Regions from separate parts of the Bacillus sp. 11C genome, predicted to be linked through region 3. Evidence: riboswitches for the same ligand, from Rfam matches in the RefSeq annotation. Region 3 holds a riboswitch; each other region holds the start of a gene.

Region 1 (8,139 bases), on a different contig from region 3:
CGGCTCATCAGGTAGTAAAGCTGAATAGGGTCAACACGGCCGACAGATGCCGCATGTCCTGCAGTTACATCGTCTTCGTCAATTAAAAGAATAGGGTTTGCGTCTCCGCGTGCTTTTTCACTGAGCATCAGCACACGTGATTCTTGCTCCGCATTCGCTTTAGAAGCGCCATGTTCGATTTTGCCGATTCCGTTAAAGATAGAAGAAGCGGAATCCTTCATCACACCGTGCTTTAAGATATATCCTTCTGAAGCTTTACCGAAATGGATGATTTGTGTTGTAAAGTTTTGTGTTTGCTCTCCTCTACCGACAACAACCGTTTTTGTATCGCCGTATGTGCCGTCACCGTAAAGGTTTGTAGTGTTTTCGGAGATCGTGTCGCCGTCGTTCATAAGGCCGAGAGCCCACTCAATTTTGCTGTCGCGCCCGCGCGCAGCACCGCGGCGGTTAACATAAGTTGTCACACCGCTGGACAGATTATCCACCGCACCGTATGTCACGCTGGCATTATCACCTGTGATGACCTCACTGATCATATTGAAGACAGCGTCTTTCGGGTTTACAGTGCTGATGTAGTTTTCAACATACGTTACAGAGCTGTGATCTTCAGCCACAATCAGCACATGGTTGAAGAGAGCCGTATCGTTGCTTTCGTGGACATAAACAGCCTGAACCGGCGTCTCCACCTGGACATTTTTCGGAACATAAAGGAATGCTCCTCCGTTAACAAGAGCCGCGTGAAGTGCAGTCAATTTATGCTCATCAACCTTCACGCCGTCCTTCATAAAGTATTTCTCCACCAAGTCGCTGTGCTCGCGTGCGGCAGTCAGAATATCAGTGAAGATGACGCCTTTGTCTTTCAATTCTTGAGAAAGAGAAAGGTATGCCGGCGTCTGGTCACGCTGTACGTATAATGTTTTATCTTCGTTTTCAACATCGATCAGCGCTTTTACTTCATCAGTCAAATCTTCCAATGAAGAAAGCGGTTCGTTATCAACTGTATGCTTCGCAAAATTCGTGAAGTTCCATTTTGTGATTTTTGTTTTGTCAGGCTTCGGCATCGGCAGATCCTCAGCTTGTTCAAGAGCCTGTAAGCGCAGGTCTTTCAGCCAGGCAGGTTCTTGATGCTTTTCGGAAAAGCTTTTGAGATACTCCTGATCTACGGATAGTTTTGTATCTAGTGTCATGTTAATCCCCCTAACGCTTACGCTTCTTGGCCTACAGTTTCGTCTTCAATACCAAGTTCTTGTTTAATCCAGTCATAACCTTCTGCTTCGAGACGCTGTGCAAGTTCTGCACCGCCGGATTTTACAACGCGGCCTTGCATCATAACGTGAACAACATCCGGAGTGATGTAGTTTAACAGGCGCTGATAGTGCGTGATCATCAGGCAGCCGAAGTTTTCGCTGCGCATTTTGTTGATCCCTTTAGATACAACTTTCAGGGCATCAATGTCAAGACCTGAGTCGATTTCATCAAGGATGGCGATTCTCGGTTCAATCATCATTAATTGAAGGATTTCGTTGCGTTTTTTCTCTCCGCCTGAGAAGCCTTCGTTAAGGTAGCGCTGAGCCATTTCAGGGTCCATTTCAAGGAACTCCATGTTTTCGTCCATTTTGCGGATGAATTTCATTAGAGAAATTTCATCGCCTTCTTCTCTGCGCGCGTTGATAGCTGAACGAAGGAAGTCGGCATTTGTCACACCGCTGATTTCACTAGGGTACTGCATCGCAAGGAATAAACCTGCCTGCGCGCGCTCGTCCACTTCCATCTCCAGTACATCTTTGCCGTCAAGCGTGATGCTGCCTTTTGTTACTTCATACTTAGGATGCCCCATAATAGCAGCCGAGAGAGTGGATTTACCAGTTCCGTTCGGTCCCATTACTGCGTGGAACTCTCCGCCTTTTATTTCAAGGTTTACACCCTTTAAGATCTCTTTCCCTTCGATTTCAACGTGAAGACCTTTGATCGTTAATGTTGAAGCAGCCATATCTATACCTCCAAAAATATATAATCATTATTCTCATTTTATTCTCATTCTAATTTTATAACAAATGAAAAGTAAATACAACTTTTTATCGTGCCTTGCACATTTCTCAAGTTTAACAAAGATCAGCACTTTATTAAAGCGATTGAAAAAGAAAAAGAGTGGATTCCCACCCTTTTTTAGAAGATTGATTTTCTCAATAAGCTCCCGCAGAAATCCGCTTGCTCTTTGCATAATCAAGCTCTCTCTGCCGCTCTACTTTCATTCTTGTTTCCAGCCGGCGTCCGTATTCCTCGTATCCAATTCCGTGAGACAGCTGCATCGCTTTTTCCATTTCTGACGTATAATCGAGGTTCAGTCTATCCTGGCTGTTGCAAATAATGAATCAATCCCTTCATTTATTTGCTTCTATTGTATCAGCGCTCTGATGGATGCCGCAAAAAGGATATGGCTTGAAATAGCGGCAGATGAGACGAAAGCATCCTTTTAGAACAAATGAGAATCGTTTTTCGGAATATTCCTTCTCTTAATGCGTGGTGTTTCCGAATTCCTCTATGCACTGCTGTACAACTGTCACACCCTGGCTAAGTGCCGCTCCGCCTCCAAACGCCGCTGCCACACTGACAGCTTCGAGAATATTCTCTTCTGTCGCTCCCTCATCCAGACAGCCTTTTGTATGATAGATCATACAATATTCATCCTGAGCATTGATGGCGATTCCAAGGGCGATCAGCTGTTTTTCTCTTTCAGTCAGTGAGTTTCCGGCAAAGCATTGTTCAGTAAACTCGTTGAACTTTCTCCCCATCAGCGGCATCTTTTGTTCAAATGTCCCTAAACCTAATTTATATTGTTTGAGCGCGTCCTGCATGCTTCCTCTGTCTTGATTCAAAGAAAATCCCTCCATCTGTTTAACATTCCTTTTTATTATGAACAGCTTTTAGGAAAATACCCGAAAAAAACCCCGGATTTCTCATCCGGGGTTTCACCGTGTCAGCAAACCCTCGCATTCGTTGTCAGACCTCCGTGTTGGTGCTCACGTGAAAAAAGATCAGCGGCTAAAAGCTAGAGCGTCCTGCTCAAACGCCCCTGTCACCACATCCTGCGGGAGTCCGCTCCAATGCTCGTTCTTCCTAGACTTCAAGGGTTTTCAATCACGCTGAAAAGATGACAAAGCCATAAAACGAATATCGTTTTATGGCTTTGTCAATAATTGAACCCCGGATTTCTCATCCGGGGTTTCAGTCTTATTCAGATACAGGAAGCACAGCTCCGTCGTATTTTTTCTCGATGAAGTCTTTGATCTTTTTAGAGTGAAGAACTTCCATCAGCGCTTTAATTTTGTCAGAATCTTCTTCGCCTTTTCTTACTGCGATGATGTTAGCGTATGGGTTGTTTTTCGTTGCTTCCACTTCAATCGCGTCTTTTTTAGGATTTAATTTACTTTGGATCGCATAGTTTACATTGATGAAGACCGCGTCTCCTTCTTTGTTATCATATGCTTTTGCCGTTAATTCAGGCGCTACCTTTTTGAATTCAAGGTTTTTCGGGTTTTTCTTAATGTCTTTCAATGTTGCGTCAACTGTTTCGACTTTAGAATCAAGTGTGATTAATCCAGCATTTTCAAGCATAGCGAGCATACGGCCTTGTTCAGCAACGTTATTTGTCAGGATAATGGTCGCGCCGTCTGGAAGATCTTTCAGTGACTTGTATTTTTTAGAGTAAACACCGAATGGCTCTAAGTGAACAGCACCCGCATTTACAAGTTTATAATCTGTGTTTTCTTTCATTTCTTGGTCAAGGTAAGGAATGTGCTGGAAGTAGTTCGCATCCACTTCTTTATCAGCTAAAGCTTTGTTGTACATCTTGTAATCACTAAGCACTTTCACTTTCAGCGTGTAGCCTTTTTCTTTCAACAGTGGTTCAGTTTCTTTTAAAATTTCCGCATGCGGTGTTTTTGTCGCAGCAACGACAATTTCTTTCTTGCCGGATTCGGCGTTATTCGAACCGCAGGCAGCCATAACTCCTGCAAATACAAGCAGTAATGCACCTAAAAATAGCTTTTTCAATGTAAATCCTCCCTTATCGTTTGTCTATAATATTTGTTATGACATCACCGATGATTTGAATAATAAACACGATGATTAAAATAAACACAGTAGCAACGAAGGTCACATCAGTATTATTCGACTGATAGCCTTCTACGTACGCAAGGTTTCCAAGGCCGCCTGAACCGATGGCTCCGGCAATTGCCGTTGAGCCGATCAAAGCGATCGCCGTAACAGTGATACCAGAAATAAGAGCCGGCATAGATTCCGGAAGCAGCACTTTGAAAATAATCGTAGACGTCTTAGCTCCCATTGATTTAGCGGCTTCAATAACACCTTTATCCACCTCACGGAGCGCGATTTCAGCAAGGCGCGCGTAAAACGGTGCCGAGCCGATAACCAGCGCCGGCAATGCGGCGTTTGGCCCTAAGATCGTGCCGACTAAAAACTTCGTAAATCCTAGCAGTAAAATAATTAAAATAAGGAACGGAATCGACCTGAATATGTTGACAACGGCCGCAATCACAGAGTTGATCGTTTTGTTCTGCCAGAGGCTCCCTTTACTTGTCAGAAAGAGCAGCAAGCCGAGAATCACTCCGATGACAAAAGCAAACAGCAAAGAGATCAGCGTCATATAAAGGGTTTCATATGTCGCGTTCCACAATTCTGTTAAATCAACGTTCGGGAAGTATTTTTCAAACATTCGTGATCACCTCTGCTTTCACCTGTCTGTCATTAATAAACCGGATCACGTTTTGCACTTCTTCCTCGTCTCCGTCAATATGGATAAACAGTGAACCGTAGGCTCCATCCTTCGTCTGCGAGATTTTCCCTTGCAGAATATTGACGCTGACATTAAAGTTTCTGATCATCTCTGTAATCAGAGGCTGTTCAGCCGAATCACCGACAAATGTGAGCTGAACCATTTTTCCTGATGCTGTTTCATCAAGAAGATGCTGAAGCGTTTCTTTCGTTTCTTCCGGCTCTGTCACCTGCTGAACAAACCGTTTTGTCATGTCTTCCTTCGGGTTTTTGAAGACATCGAGAACTTCGCCTTCTTCCACAACCTTTCCGTTTTCCATGACAGCGACTCTGTTGCAGATTTTGCGGATCACATGCATTTCGTGCGTGATCAGCACAATTGTCAAACCGAGTCTATCATTAATATCGGACAATAGATCCAAAATTGAATCTGTCGTTTGCGGATCTAATGCTGATGTCGCTTCATCACAAAGGAGAACCTTCGGATTGTTTGCGAGCGCTCTGGCGATTCCGACACGCTGCTTTTGTCCGCCGCTCAGCTGAGACGGATAAGATTTTTCTTTTCCTTCTAAACCTACCAGTTTAATCAGTTCATTGGCGCGCTTGATGCGCTCGCTCTTTTTCACCCCGGCAATCTCCAGAGGAAACATGATATTATCTCTGACGGTCCGCGACCAAAGCAAATTGAAGTGCTGGAAAATCATGCTGATGTCATGGCGTGCGTTTCTTAACCCGCGTCCGTTTACTTCATTAATCTTGGTTCCCGCCACTTCCACGGTTCCTGAGGTTGGTTTCTCAAGGCCGTTCAGCAGACGGATTAAGGAACTTTTACCAGCTCCGCTATATCCTATAATTCCAAAAATCTCACCTTTTTTAATGGAAAGCGAGACATTTTGGACAGCATTGACATCTCCATGTTTCGACTTATACACTTTTGAAACATCTTGAAGATTGATCAAAGCAATCACCTGCCTTAACACTATTCTAAGAAATCTTCCGGGGTTTTCTGCAAAAGAAAAACCTTTCTGCACACTTGAGCAGAAAGGCTTATATAAAATGCCTTTCTCTCATCTTTCAAAGCTGAACGCTTCGTGTGAATTGGCACCATTTCAACAGTGTTGATGGTTGCCGGGCTTCATAGGGCACTTCCCTCCACCTCTCTTGATAAGAGAAATATATAGTCTTTTTCGTCCGGAAATTCTTAATGTAGAATAGCATGGCGGATGATTGCATGTCAATAAAATAAATGATGTCAACTTTTACTATTATAATAATTTTCTGTTTTTTAATTATTCGCAATCCTCTGAAAAAAACCATTCGTCAGCCAGAGAATCGCTTCAAGCTTTAACAGGGCTCTGAAGGACCCCTTTACTTTTAGGCTTCCGCTCTGAATCAGATGCTGAAGGGAAATGTCTCCGTGCAATAAATGAATGATTTCGGATTGGTTTCCGTAAAAGGTCAGGTTGGACGGTTGGCGCGGAGAAATTTTTTTCATTTCTCCCTGTTCGTTTATTGAGACGGTTAAGGCTTCTGTTTCTCCTTGAAAGGTAATAAGCAATGTTGAAGCGCTCAAAAGGGGTTTTAAAAACAGATGCTGATACTCATCTTCCAAAACTTCCGCTTTCTCCATATGTACAACCTCCTATTTGTTGGTCATACATAGACATTTCTCTCTCTGGCGCACGAACCCCTTTATAAAACGAACGACAATTTCATTGGAATGCGCTGAGAAATATGTCATAAATGGGATGCGGAAGATGATTTTTGTTTGATCAGCTCATATAAATAAGAAACGGAATGAAACGCATATCCTCTTTCAACCATTTTTCCTCCTTTAAACAGCAGAAAACAAGGGACGCTTTCAATTTGATACGCTTTTGCGAATGTCGGAGAGTAATTGACATTGTTTTGGTAGAAGGCGACATCAGGCAGCATTTCTTTCACCACTGTCAGCATTTTGCTTGCAAGCTGGCAAGTGCCGCAAAACGGAGTATATAAATATAGAAGATACACATCATCAGCAATGTGCTCAAGCTCGTGTTCCTGGAGTTCTTTCATGCTATACACCTCGGGACTTTCTTTCAAGAAAAATAGTATGGACATTCAGATTCGCGCGCAGCAATACAGAGGCGACGTGGTGTCTGGGCGCAGCCGCCACTTCTTTATAGGCTCTGTCGATATGCAGATGGCAGGCTTCGTTAAATTCTCTTTTCAGCTGTTTTCTCAATTTCTCGCCTGATTCGTCAGCATCCACTAATATATAGACGTCTTTATCATAAAGCTCGTCAGCCAATTCCTCAAGCCTCAGCTGGCTGATTGTTCCGTTTGTGCAGATAATGCGCACCGGTTCATCCAGAACGCTTTCGATTTTCTCTTTATCTGATTTCCCTTCCACAATCATGACCTTTTCCAGCTCATCCATCTTCTTCACCTGCCGCGTCAAATTTGAAACGTTCAGATTGTAAAAGAAGGCAGTGAAATTCACCGCCAACATTAACACCAGCCGTTTTCGTAGTCACAATCCACATATTTCTCATCGTTTCCAGAGACCACATCGGCTGTCTTATAAAATTTCTCATTTTCAAAGGAATAACCGGACTTAAGCTCATATTCATTCATGCTTGTCATTTGGCCGATTCTCTCATTTTCATGATATAACGAGAGCTGGCCATGTTGAAAGCGGCCTGTCACATCATTGGTGACATCGAGCTTTTGTTTACTGAAAGCCATATTGGACACCTCCCATAACGTTAGCGTGTCCAATTGCCTTTACAGCTATCCTGCTTTAGTCTTCCTGTGTCATCTCTTCGTATTGCTCTGCTGTCATCAGTTTTTCAATTTCAGAAGCGTCAGACGGCTCAACGACGATCATCCATGCTTTTTCGTACGGAGATTCGTTTACGAATTCCGGACTGTCATCAAGATCTTCGTTAATTTCCACAACAGTTCCGTTAATCGGCGCATAAAGCTCAGATACCGTTTTAACGGATTCAACACTGCCGAATGGCTCGTCCGCTTTGATTTCAGCGCCCACTTCAGGAAGTTCGACAAACACGATATCGCCTAGCTCGGACTGGGCAAAATGCGTAATCCCGATTCTGGCTTTTTCTCCTTCAACTTTTACCCACTCGTGTTCTCCTGAGTAACGCAAATCTTTAGGTATGCTCAATTGAATCCCTCCATTTTTTACAGCACTATAATAAGAAGATACCATACTTTTCAAAAAAAATTGACATTAAGCCCAGTTTTCTTCAAATTGGTCTTCTTTAAAACCGACTGTCACTTTTTCGCCGTCTGTTGTAAGCGGCCGTTTGATCAGCATTCCGTCTGAAGCCAGCAGTTCAA
Region 2 (8,139 bases), on a different contig from region 3:
TACATCACTGGAAGGTTCAGCTGTTCAAATCCAAATACGATAAAGGCAGCTGTACCGATCACATAAAACAGCAGCCCCATAAACATCGTCCGTTTTGCGCCGAATGCTTCAAGACATACACCCGAAAACCAGGAAGCAATGGCCAGCGCGATTCCGTATATACTAAAAATTGAAGCGGATTGCTGAATGTTCAGCCCGTTTTCGATCAGAAAAGGACTGAGCCAGCCTTGTTCCAGCCCGTCTCCCATCATAAACAAAACAACCCCTAAAAACCCCCAGGCAAGCCGTTTCGGTATTCCAATTTTATCTAACATATCTGTCTCCTCCTTAGGTGCGTATATCAATTACCGTATTACCTTGTTAAAGTCGAAAATTAGATCATTCCTCAAAACAGCAGCAAATGCTGCCTTATATCAATACTTCGCTTTCTGAACCTGAAAAAAAGCGCTGTGTTTGCTTCCATTCCTCATATAAAGCCCATTCCATCTGGCAGTCCTGCGGTTCAAACACCCGAACATTTGCTGACATCTCCTCTATCAGTTGAAAGGTTTCGTTGCAAATGACTGCAGCACCAACGACAGATGCCTGATGATATCCCTCTTGAACATAAATTTTTTTCTGAAGAAGGTCCGCGATATATTGAGTGAGCGCTCTGCTTTGGAATCCACCTCCGCACACCCAAACATAGTCACGTTCAAACGGTGTAACCTCTGTTAATATGTCAAAGTTCCATTTAATCGAAAATGCGATCTCTTGCAGAGCCGCACGTACAAAATGTGCTCTGTTTAAATGCGCTGAAAGCGGGGCATCAAAAAGAAAACCGCCTCTCGTTAACGCATTTTTTTCTGACGATAAATAAGAACCGAGAGCCGCCACACATGCATTGTCTCCCTTAGCAAGGGCAGAAATCTCCTCCTCCATCACTTCGTACGATTCATTCGGATAAAAAATCTGTTTTAATTTTTGATAATTCAAACCGGTAATCCCCGGATTCGTTTCCAAAAGCCAATGTCCTTGATCTGTATGGCAGTTCAGCCAGGCTTTATGTTTTGTGTCGTCATGATCAGCCGTAATTTTGGTAATCGGCGTTGTTGTCCCTGATACAATGACAATGTCCTCAAGCGCGGCGCCGGTGCTTTTCACAGCCAGCTGTGTATCTCCGCCCCCTGCTATCACTTTTGCATGTATAGAAAGGCCCAATTCGGACGCATACTCATGTGTTATCGTTCCAATCGCTGTTCCCGCTCTTACAAGAGGCGGAAGGATGGATGGAGAAAAGCCGAATTTGCCGCACATCTCTTTTGACCAAGTGTTTTGCTTCACGTCAAACAGCAGGGTTTCAGTTGCCTGTGATGGTTCATATGTCAATATTCCGCTCAGCTGGTATGTCACCCAATCACTGATGCTTGTAAAGCTCGCTGTTTTTTCCCATAAAGAGGACTGGCGCTGTTTTAAACCATAAAGCTTGAGCGCAGAAAAAAGTGCAGTCGGCAGTCGGCCTGTGCGACTGTATATCTCTTCCTGATTGGGTATGCTCTCCTCCCACTCACGGCCGCGGTTATCAATGTTCGGCAGCCCGAGAAAAGAGTCGCCGTTTTGATCGATCAGCACAATCCCCTGTCTTTGACTCGTCGATGTCAAACCAATAATGTCAATATCACCTGAACGGGAAAGCGCACGTTTTGCCAGTTTCATTACTTGCTTCCACAGCACCTGAGGAGAAAAATAACGGCTGTCCGGATAAAGCGCCTCGGCGGCATACGCGATATCCTCCCTTTCAACTGTTAGAACGCTGCCCGATACACTCACGACCGCTGCTCTCGCATTCCCTGTGCCGATATCAAATACGAGATAGCCTTTTTGTTTTTTCATTACGTTACCCTCCTTTCTTATCCCTCTGTTTTTAGTTCATCTTTGTTATATAATGTCGGAATATGAAGTGTTTTTTGAACCTGCCACTTTGTGAGAGCTTCGTTCAGAATCGTCACGTGATGATCCTCCACCTCAAAGGTTGCTCCAGCGAGATGCGGTGTTGCCAGAACATTAGGCAATGAAATGAATTCGTAGTCTGATTCTTCTGGGGGTTCATGATAAAAAACGTCTAAAATCGCTCCTCTGATTTTATATTCTTTTAATACAGATAGAAGATCTTCACGGTTTACCACAACAGCTCTTGATGTATTGACGAAAATCGCACTCTCTTTCATCAGATTAAAATACGTCCGATCAATAAGTACCAGTGTTTCCTCGGTACGAGGCAGATGAACAGAAACGATATCACTGTCTGAAAACACCGTTTTAAGAGATACTTTTTCATATTGAGGATGATCGTCTTGTACATATGGATCGTAATACTTTATTTTACAATCGAACGCAGTCAGCAGTTTTGCAATCCTTTGCCCAACTGCTCCGAACCCAACCATGCCGACCGTTTTTCCTGTTAATTCATTCCCTTTAAATTTGACATAAGCCTGCAAATAATCGCTTTCCCACTTCCTATCCTTCAACCATTGATTAGAGGTACTGGTATGGCGGAGAAAGGAAATCACATTTCCGATAAACATTTCAGCAACGGCTTGTGCATTTCGCCCGGGTGTATAGAAGACGGGTATACCTCTATTTGACGCTGCTGCCACATCCACATTGGACGGCATTCCCCTGCATACGCCTATAAATGAAAGTTCTGGAACAGATGCAAATACGCTTTCTGTTACTTGATCTAGCTCCGTAATCAAGCCCGTGGCGTTGGATTCTTTTAATAGCTGAATGAGTTCATCTTCCTTATATGCCCGTCCTTTTTCCTTCCAGGATTGATAAGCAACTGAGCCGAATAATTTTTGAAGCTCTTTTCGTCCTTCTTCGTTGTACGGTGCTGTAACCAAAACAGTCATGGTGCAAAACATCCTTTTCATCAAATTTTGCCATAAAAAAATCTCTTTCCGAAGATGGAAAGAGATTCATATATAGGCACGCCCTGTTACAGTCAGACGCCGGTATAAACCTTACTTTCCTATCTTTCAAGCTGACGCTTGCTGGAATTGGCACAATAATGTTGCCGAGGTTTCATAGGGCCAGTCCCTCCACCTCTCTGGATAGAAAATGTTAAGTATGTAATTTTCAGAATGAAGAATACGTTTATCATAAAGAAGTCTCAGATTGATGTCAATCACTTTTTTCTGAATTGACGTTATCATCCGAAATGTTATAATTCTTACAAAATATCTAAGAGAGGAACTGGGCCATGAAATCTTTCGCCACACAACAAAACGGCATTTTCAAATCGGTTTGCTCGCTGGACTGCCCGGATCAGTGCGGATTGTTAATACATAAAAAAGACGGAAAAATTGTGAAAGTGCAAGGTGATCCCGATCATCCTGTGACCGCCGGAAACATATGCAACAAAGTTCGAAACATGACGGAGCGCATCTATGATGAAAAGCGGCTGACGACACCGCTCAAACGAACAGGTGCGAAAGGCGGGGCGACATTTGAACCGATTTCTTGGGATGAGGCGATCGATACCATCACCTCACGCTGGAAACAGCTGATTGATAAAGAGGGAGCTGAAAGCATACTTCCTTACAGCTTTTACGGAAATATGGGAAAATTAACAGCTGAAGGAATGGACCGCCGCTTCTTTTATCGTCTGGGCTCAAGCCAGCTTGAACGGACGATTTGCAGCAAAGCGGGATCTGAGGGCTATAAATATACAATGGGTATAAGTGCGGGAACCGATCCCGAGGAAACCATTCATACGAAACTATTTATTTTTTGGGGAATCAACGCGGTCAGCACAAACATGCACCAAATCACAATTGCCCAAAAAGCTCGAAAACAAGGGGCCAAAATTGTCGTGATTGATGTGCATAAAAATCAAACAGGGCGTCTCGCAGATTGGTTTATTCCTATAAAACCCGGAACCGACAGCGCACTGGCCCTTGGCATCATGCACATTTTATTTAAAGAAAACCTTCATGATGAAGCGTTTTTGTCTGAATACACGGTCGGCTATGAAGAGCTCCGTGAACACGTGAAACAGTATGATCCGGAAAGGGTATCGCTGATCACCGGTGTGAGCACCGACGATATATACCAGCTGTCAAGAATGTACGGCGAAACCTCCCCTTCTTTTATCAGAATTGGAAACGGACTCCAGCATCATGATAACGGCGGGATGATTGTACGGACGATTGCCTGTCTTCCGGCGATCACCGGCCAATGGCTCCACACAGGGGGCGGCGCAATAAAGCATAACAGCGGCATTTTAGAATATAACACGAATGCCTTGCAGCGGCCTGATTTACTGAAAGGGCACACGCCGAGGTCGTTTAATATGAATCAGCTTGGCAAAGTGCTTTTGGAACCAGATCCGCCTATTCGCTCTCTTTTTATTTACGGGACGAATCCTGCCGTTGTTGCGCCAGAAGCGAACAAAGTCAGACAGGGCTTGCTGCGGGAAGACTTGTTTACTGTGGTTCATGATTTGTTTTTGACGGAAACGGCTGCATATGCGGACATTGTACTGCCTGCGACATCAGCTTTTGAAAATACTGATTTTTATACTTCCTACTGGCATCATTACATTCAGCTTCAGCAGCCGGTGATTGAGAGATATGGAGAAAGCAAATCAAACACTGAGGTGTTCCGATTACTGGCTGAAGCAATGGGATTCACAGACCAGGAGCTCAAAGATTCAGATGAAGAATTAATCCGTCAGGCGCTTGACCATCCAGATAATCCGTATTTGGCGGAGATTGATTACGATTCACTAAGTAAGCATTCATTTATGAAAGCGAAACGCGAAAAGCCGCTGTTTCCATCCGAACTTCCGACTCCAAGCGGAAAAATAGAATTATATTCAGAAAAAATGATGCAAGACGGTTTACCGGCTTTACCGACACATACGCCTCTTGCAAGCGATGACGAACATCCATTTATGTATGTTCCGGGGCCAAACCATAATTTCTTAAACTCAACGTTTTCCAACAATGCAAAGCACATCAAGCTTGAAAAGACGCCAAAGCTCTTTATTAACACAACTGATGCTGAAAAATACGGAATCGTTGATGGGGACCCTGTACGAATTTGGAACAGCCGGGGAGAATGTGAACTGGCCGCTGCAGTCGGAGAACAAGTGCTGCCAGGTGTCGTAGTCAGCCAAGGATTATGGGCGGATGAAACGGGGAAAAAACAACTCGTCAACGCGCTTACCCCAGACCGCTTATCCGATATGGGCGGCGGCGCAACCTTTTTTTCAGGCCGCGTGCAGATAGAAAAGGCTTAAAAGAAACCGTCAGAGCACATTCTGGCGGTTTTTTGGTTAAAAAATGAAACCTGGCGTATGCTCAGCTCGTATAACCTAACATCGACATAATGGAGGCATGCATATGGACGTTTTTTTAGGAATCGGTATTGCTTTGGCTGGATATTTTATCGGTGAAGGTTTAAAGCAAATGAATCATCCAAAAGCATATGAAAAAAGTGATACCTTGCTTATAAAAGAACGAGATATTTACTATTACATCGGATATTTTTTAGGAATAACGACAGCAGAGGCAAAACAGTTAGCTGGAGACACGAAAGACCTTCCTTACATTGAAGTAAACGGAAAAAGGTATGTACAAAAACATTTGTTAAAAGAATGGACATTCACATTAGTTGAGAAACATCAGGGTGAATAAAACAAAACTTGAGGAGAGCGAGATTCATTAGACACGCTCTTCTCAGTTCAGCTGTATAGACAGCTTTCTCTCATTTCATACATCTTTCATCATATTTATCTTCAATTTCTCCTCTTATGATAAGTAAGAATGCCACTCACCAAAACATTTATTTAGGCATTGATATCATTTTTTACACAGTGTCTCTCCTTTTTAAAATGTGAACCTGATTCACTTTAGACACCGATGAGCTGTACACGTTTATAAAGGATCAGAGAATCCCAAAACCAGTAAATCACTGCAGATGCATACAGCGATAAAAGCAAAAATCCCAAACAGAAAAAAATCATATAATAAAGCAAGTGCTCCTGTGAATAAGGCAATCATCGGCATGCGATAACTGATGAAAAAATAAAATCCGAAAAACAAACTAAAGGAAAGGCTGGATAGCCCTGACGTCACAAAATGATATGATGCGTTTTTGTTCTTTTTTTCTCCTTCTATTACTCAGCAGTTCCCCACCTTTATACAGCCTATTCATCTACAGTACTAACGAAAGGTTTCATAAATGACCTTTGCCTATATTAAAAAATACGACTGGCATGAAATTGACTCTCTTGCCTAAATGAGAAAGAGTCAACGAAAAAAAGCGAATGAATACATACCTAACAGACAGAATAAGAAGAGTTAATCATTCAACATTTTTCATAAAGGGGTGAAAACAATGAGTAAAAAAGGAATTCAAAATTCAAGTATTGAACAAATAAGAAATGACCATGAGACTGAGACAGCTTTTAAAGCAGATGATCCTAAAAAACATGGTTCTGATCCTAAAAGAACAAGATAAGTTTTTGCATGAATCCCGTATGACACGATAAAATTTCAACAATCTGGAGTGAGTAAAGTGACGCAAAAAAATGGAGCAGACAGACCGGACGACTACAAAAGATATTCTTCATTAGACAAGGAGTATGATTTTCAGCAGTCTTTAAACGCAGGTGATAAGACAGAGAATGTAAAAACTGAAAACCACACTCATAATAAAGAAAACATAAATGACACCACGGAAGTTGCTGGAAGATTTTTCGAACCTTCCGATTATAAAGGAACCACGCAATTGGAAAAAGGATTGGCTGAAACTCATGAACAAGTCAGTGATGACTATTTTGAAGGAACTATTGATCAAAATTTGGACTAGTCATTCAAACGGAGCTAACTTTAAAAAGCAAGTCAGCTCCGTTTGAAGAAACAATCACCATGAAAATGACGATCCCCAAATCACTCCCTCATAAACATAAAACCCCACCGAATAAGATGGGGTTTAAAGAAATGCAACCTAATTAATATTTAAAACGATTAATGACGGTTTGAAGTTCTTCCGCCAACTGGGATAGAGATTCAGCAGCATAGGAGATTTCCTCCATTGAATTGAGCTGTTCCTGTGATGACTTCGCAACCGCTTCTGTATTTGCTGACGTTTCCTTTGTGCCAGCGGCCAATGTATGAACTGTATGCTGAATCACTTCAACGCCGGATGTAAGCTGTTGAGTTGCCGCTGCCACTTCTTGTATTTGCGAAGCGACTTGTTCCACAAGGTTCAATATTTCATTGATATTCCCTGTTGTCTCTTGAGAAAGAACAATACCTGAGCTTACATTTTCTTGAACAACCTTGATATTATTCACCGTTTCAACCGATTCATTTTGGATGGTTGTTACCACCGATTGGATGTGATTGGCAGATTTATTTGTTTCATCGGCCAATTTCCGAACTTCTTCGGCCACCACAGCAAAACCTTTTCCTTGCTCTCCGGCTCTGGCCGCCTCGATCGCTGCATTCAAGGCCAACAAATTTGTCTGCTCGGATATATTTGTGATAAGCGAAGAAATATCACTGATTTCTGCTGTGCTTGATACCAATGCCTGCAAACCATTGCCGGCTGAATCTACAGATGTATCAATGAACTTCATCTGCTCTAACATTTTGTTAACGGATTTAGACCCTATTTCAGCTTTATCTCTCATTGAAGTAGAAAGATCCGCTATGTTACCTGTATTTGAAGCAACAGATGAGAGACTGTCTAATAATTCACTAATGGATTCCGCACTTTTTTCTGTCATTGAGCTTTGTTTTACATTGCTGTCGGCAGCCATCTGCATGGCTCCGGAAATATGCTCAGAAGTTGATTTTGATTCTTCCGCGCTTGCCGATAATTCTTCGGAAGATGCGGCAACTTGTTCAGATGAACTGCTGATCTGCTTCACAATTTGTGTTAATGATTGGGTAAAAGAATTGAAAGATTGAGCAAGCTGACCAAATTCGTCTTTATTTTTCACAATGACTTTTTTAGTTAAATCAGCGTCTCCGTGAGCAATTTCCTCCAGCTGCTTATTCATGCTTCTCAATGGCACCATAATAGACTTTAACAGCAATAAACTTAAAACAATGCCTAACATAATTGATATCCCTGTGACAATGC
Region 3 (4,315 bases):
TCAAGCTCTTCCTTACTCAAAGGAAGAGCTTTTTTCATGCTTACCCTATTTCAGAAAAGAGGCGAATGACATGGCTCAACAAACAAATGTTGCAGGACAAAAATCAGAAAAACAAAACAAAGCTCCTTTCCGCGCCGATCATGTCGGCAGTTTACTGCGTTCCGCTCCGGTGAAAGAAGCCCGCCAGAAAAAAGCGGCCGGCGAGATCACAGCTGAACAGCTTCGTGAGATTGAAAACAAGGAAATCACTCGCATTGTCAAAAAACAAAAAGAAATCGGTCTCGACGTGGTAACAGACGGTGAATTTCGCCGTTCTTGGTGGCATTATGATTTTCTCGAAGGGCTTGACGGTGTGGAACCGTTCATTCCCGCTGAAGGAATTCAGTTCCATAACGTAAAAACAAAAGCACGCAGCATCAAAGTGACGGGAAAACTCGATTTTACGAACCACCCAGCGCTTGCTGATTATCAATTTTTACATGAGATTGCTGGCGACGCGACACCTAAATTGACGATTCCGAGCCCGAATATGCTGTTTTTCGGTGAAAAGGCCGATAAAGGAATTTATGACGATCAAGAGGAATACTTTCATGATCTGGCCCAAGCGTACAAAAAAGCAATCAACGCCTTCTATGACGCTGGATGCCGCTATCTTCAGCTAGATGATACATCATGGTCTCTCTTCTTTGAGGAAAAAGGCAGAGAGGTCGTTCGGGCACTCGGCGGCGACCCTGAAACATTGCCCGCCTTGTTTGCCAAAACGATTAACGATGCAGTCGCGGACCGCCCTGATGATTTAACAATCACGATGCACATTTGCCGCGGCAACTTCAAGTCGACTTGGGCAGCATCAGGAGGCTATGACGCTGTAGCGGAAACGATTTTGGACGGCTTAAACTTGGACGGCCTGTTCTTGGAATATGATGATGACCGCTCCGGAAATTTTGATCCGTTCCGTTTCGTGAAACGCAAGGATCTGCAAATTGTTCTTGGCTTAATTACATCAAAATACGGCGAGCTCGAAGATCCTGAGGATGTGAAACGCCGAATCAATGAAGCGGCGCGCTTTGTCAGCCTTGACCAGCTGTGCCTCAGCCCGCAGTGCGGTTTCGCCTCTACAGAAGAAGGCAATCTTTTGACAGAGGAGCAGCAATGGGCGAAGCTGCGCCACGTCATCGACATCGCCAACGATGTGTGGAGATAATCTATCATTGACAGAAATGTAAAATGTGTGAATAATAGATACTATCAGAAAATTTCATAAAAAGGTTTTCCTTATCAAGAGAGGTGGAGGGACTGGCCCTGCGATACCCGGCAACCGCTGTTTAACAGAATGGTGCTAAATCCTTTAGAGCATTGATTGCTCTTGAAGATAAGGTTGAGATTGTCACGCAAGCTCTTCCTTATCCAAAGGAAGAGCTTTTTTATATTTGAATGGAAAGAAGGAATGAACAACATGCCACAACAAACAACACCCGCAGAACAAAAATCACTTCAAAGACAAAAACCGCCATTTCGCGCGGATCAAGTCGGAAGCCTGCTGAGATCTGAGCCCGTCAAAAAAGCGCGGCTGCAAAAAGCCGCCGGCGAGATTACGGCTGAACAGCTTCGCCAGATCGAAAACGATGAAATCATCCGCATTGTGGAAAAACAGAAGGAAACCGGCCTGAACGTCGTGACAGACGGCGAATTCCGCAGAGCGTGGTGGCATTTTGATTTTCTGGAAAACTTGGATGGGGTTGAGCCGTTTATTCCTGAGCACGGCATTCAATTTCATAACGTACAGACAAAAGCACGCGGCATTAAAGTCACAGGTGATATCGACTTTTCAACTCACCCAATGCTTGAAGATTATTCATTTCTCCATAGCATTGCCGGTGACGCGACACCGAAGATGACGATCCCAAGCCCGAATATGCTGTTTTTCCGCGGAAAGCTTGAAAAGGATGCGTACAAAAACGACTATCAGCTTTTCCAGCATGATGTATCCAAAGCATATAAAAAAGCGATTCAAGCGTTTTATGACAGAGGCTGCCGCTACCTCCAGCTTGATGATACGGCATGGGCTGTTTTCTTATCTGAAAAAGGCTTAAAACAAATCGAAGCATTCGGAACAACGCCAGACGAGCTTCGTCAGCTGTTTGCGAAATCCATTAACGACGCGATTGCGGATCGTCCGGATGACCTGACGGTGACAATGCATATTTGCCGCGGCAACTTCCAATCCACTTGGACAGCTGAAGGCGGCTATGACGCGGCAGCCGAAACCATTTTTGACGGTTTGAATCTGGACGGGCTGTTCTTGGAATACGATGATTCACGCTCAGGCGGATTTGAACCGCTCCGTTATGTGAAGCGCTCTGATCTTCAGCTTGTCCTTGGCTTAGTGACCTCTAAATTCGGCGAGCTTGAACATCCGGACGATGTGAAACGCCGTATCGAAGAAGCGTCTCGTTATGTGAGCTTAGACCAGCTTTGCCTCAGTCCTCAATGCGGATTCGCTTCCACTGAAGAAGGCAACAAGCTGACTGAAGAACAGCAATGGGCGAAGCTCCGCCATGTGGTTGAGATCGCTAATGATGTTTGGAAATAAGCAAAGAAAAAACACACTTGATTCCATGGCGGAGCAAGTGTGTTTTTTATGTCATTAATTCCCGTCAAGCGTTTCATTTGATCACAGACTGGCTGACAGCGAAATCGGCTTCTGTTTTTTCATAAACCTCTTCCATTGTGACACCTTCCTGAAGTTCAGTCAGTGTCATGCGGCCATTATCAAAATCAAACACGGCCAAATCCGTAATCAGCCTGTGAGCAACTTTCTGCCCCGTGAGCGGAAGGGAGCATGTTTTTCTCACCTTTGACTCTCCATGCTTATTGACATGCTCCATGATGACAACGATCCGTTTCGCCCCATTGACGAGATCCATCGCGCCGCCCATCCCTTTGACCATTTTGCCGGGGATCATCCAATTAGCCAAATCGCCTTGCTCTGAAACCTCCATCCCGCCAAGGATTGCCAAATCGATATGACCGCCTCTTATCATCGCGAATGACTCGGCGCTGTCAAAATAGGAAGCGCCCGTCACTTCAGTGATCGTTTCCTTTCCCGCATTGATCAAATCCGCGTCTTCCGTTCCTTCCGCAGGATACGGGCCGATCCCAAGCAAGCCGTTTTCTGACTGAAGCATGACGTGAACGCCATCGGGTATCTCATTTGCGACAAGCGTCGGCATTCCGATCCCGAGATTGACGTTCATGCCATCCTTGATTTCTTGTACAGCCCGTTTGACCATTCGTTGTCTCGCTTCCTTCATTTCGCCTCACCCTTTCCCGCCGCCTGCCGAACGGTTCGTTTTTCAATCCGTTTTTCATGGCTGGCTCCAAGCACCACATGCTGTACGTAAATGCCCGGTGTGTGGATGTGATCTGGATCAAGCTCTCCCGCTTCCACGATGTCTTCCGCCTCGGCAATCGTGATCTTGCCTGCCATGGCGGCAACGGGATTAAAATTCCTCGCCGTTTTCCGAAAAACCAAATTCCCCATGGTGTCCGCTTTCCATGCTTTGACAATCGCCACGTCGCCAGTAATGCCTCGCTCCAGCACATACGTCCGGCCGCCGAACGTTTTATGTTCTTTTCCCTCAGCTATTGAAGTGCCGACACTAGTCGCCGTGTAAAATCCCGGTATGCCCGCGCCGCCTGCCCGAATTCTCTCGGCGAGCGTTCCTTGGGGAACAAGCTCGACCTCAAGCTCTCCGCTTAAAAACTGCCGCTCAAAAATTTTATTTTCGCCGACATAGGATGAGATCATTTTCTTGATTTGTCTGTTAGCCAAAAGCAAACCGAGCCCCCAGTCATCAACTCCGCAATTGTTGCTGACAACGGTTAAATCCTTGACTCCCTGATCTCTTATCGCCAAAATGAGCTGTTCAGGAATGCCGCACAGCCCGAATCCTCCTGCGATCAGCGTATCTCTATCACGAATCAATTCCGCAGCTTCCTTACTTGATGCCAGCACTTTCCCCATATTCATGCCCCTTTCGTTTTCTCCATCATCCTTACGAACGAAAGCGTTTACAATTATCTCGGTTGTTTTCTTCCCCTTTCCATATGTACGGGGAGCGGAGGCCAACTATTCCGATTAAAATATGGATTTTCCCGCTTAGGCATCATATATAGCCGATGAAACTTTATAGTTAAAGAAGTAAAATCGCTGATCCATGTGGTTGCCCATCAAAATCATTCCAACATAGCAATCCAGCGTGTTCTCCCTTTATTTTCTCATTTCAAAATATAAATTTTATTATTGTGAAAA

Evidence for each region. A riboswitch is a leader RNA that binds a small molecule or an ion and turns the genes downstream of it on or off. The one in region 3 is predicted to bind S-adenosylmethionine.
Region 1: another riboswitch for S-adenosylmethionine. It lies ahead of metN (methionine ABC transporter ATP-binding protein MetN); the one in region 3 lies ahead of ACY3LV_RS01700 (5-methyltetrahydropteroyltriglutamate--homocysteine S-methyltransferase).
Region 2: another riboswitch for S-adenosylmethionine. It lies ahead of ACY3LV_RS19775 (2-hydroxyacid dehydrogenase); the one in region 3 lies ahead of ACY3LV_RS01700 (5-methyltetrahydropteroyltriglutamate--homocysteine S-methyltransferase).

The regions. Positions count from the first base shown of each region.
Region 1 is NZ_JBUPVZ010000005.1:176,312-184,450, forward strand. Features, by position in the region: gene sufD (Fe-S cluster assembly protein SufD) at 1-1,187, opposite strand, end outside; gene sufC (Fe-S cluster assembly ATPase SufC) at 1,205-1,990, opposite strand; gene ACY3LV_RS09620 (hypothetical protein) at 2,184-2,321, opposite strand; gene ACY3LV_RS09625 (carboxymuconolactone decarboxylase family protein) at 2,514-2,891, opposite strand; gene metQ (methionine ABC transporter substrate-binding lipoprotein MetQ) at 3,232-4,053, opposite strand; gene metP (methionine ABC transporter permease MetP) at 4,067-4,735, opposite strand; gene metN (methionine ABC transporter ATP-binding protein MetN) at 4,728-5,753, opposite strand; SAM riboswitch class I at 5,859-5,965, opposite strand; gene ACY3LV_RS09645 (SCP2 sterol-binding domain-containing protein) at 6,080-6,424, opposite strand; gene ACY3LV_RS09650 (thioredoxin family protein) at 6,532-6,852, opposite strand; gene ACY3LV_RS09655 (toprim domain-containing protein) at 6,854-7,216, opposite strand; gene ACY3LV_RS09660 (YusG family protein) at 7,288-7,524, opposite strand; gene gcvH (glycine cleavage system protein GcvH) at 7,580-7,963, opposite strand; gene ACY3LV_RS09670 (arsenate reductase family protein) at 8,030-8,139, opposite strand, start outside.
Region 2 is NZ_JBUPVZ010000021.1:31,968-40,106, forward strand. Features, by position in the region: gene ACY3LV_RS19765 (RbtT/DalT/CsbX family MFS transporter) at 1-314, opposite strand, end outside; gene ACY3LV_RS19770 (FGGY-family carbohydrate kinase) at 409-1,872, opposite strand; gene ACY3LV_RS19775 (2-hydroxyacid dehydrogenase) at 1,890-2,912, opposite strand; SAM riboswitch class I at 3,008-3,099, opposite strand; gene ACY3LV_RS19780 (molybdopterin oxidoreductase family protein) at 3,242-5,284, shown strand; gene ACY3LV_RS19785 (hypothetical protein) at 5,388-5,681, shown strand; gene ACY3LV_RS19790 (UPF0715 family protein) at 5,922-6,122, opposite strand; gene ACY3LV_RS19795 (biofilm-forming protein) at 6,385-6,507, shown strand; gene ACY3LV_RS19800 (YozQ family protein) at 6,565-6,858, shown strand; gene ACY3LV_RS19805 (methyl-accepting chemotaxis protein) at 7,001-8,139, opposite strand, start outside.
Region 3 is NZ_JBUPVZ010000001.1:336,391-340,705, forward strand. Features, by position in the region: gene ACY3LV_RS01695 (5-methyltetrahydropteroyltriglutamate--homocysteine S-methyltransferase) at 71-1,204, shown strand; SAM riboswitch class I at 1,273-1,379, shown strand; gene ACY3LV_RS01700 (5-methyltetrahydropteroyltriglutamate--homocysteine S-methyltransferase) at 1,457-2,593, shown strand; gene ACY3LV_RS01705 (CoA transferase subunit B) at 2,667-3,314, opposite strand; gene ACY3LV_RS01710 (CoA transferase subunit A) at 3,311-4,027, opposite strand.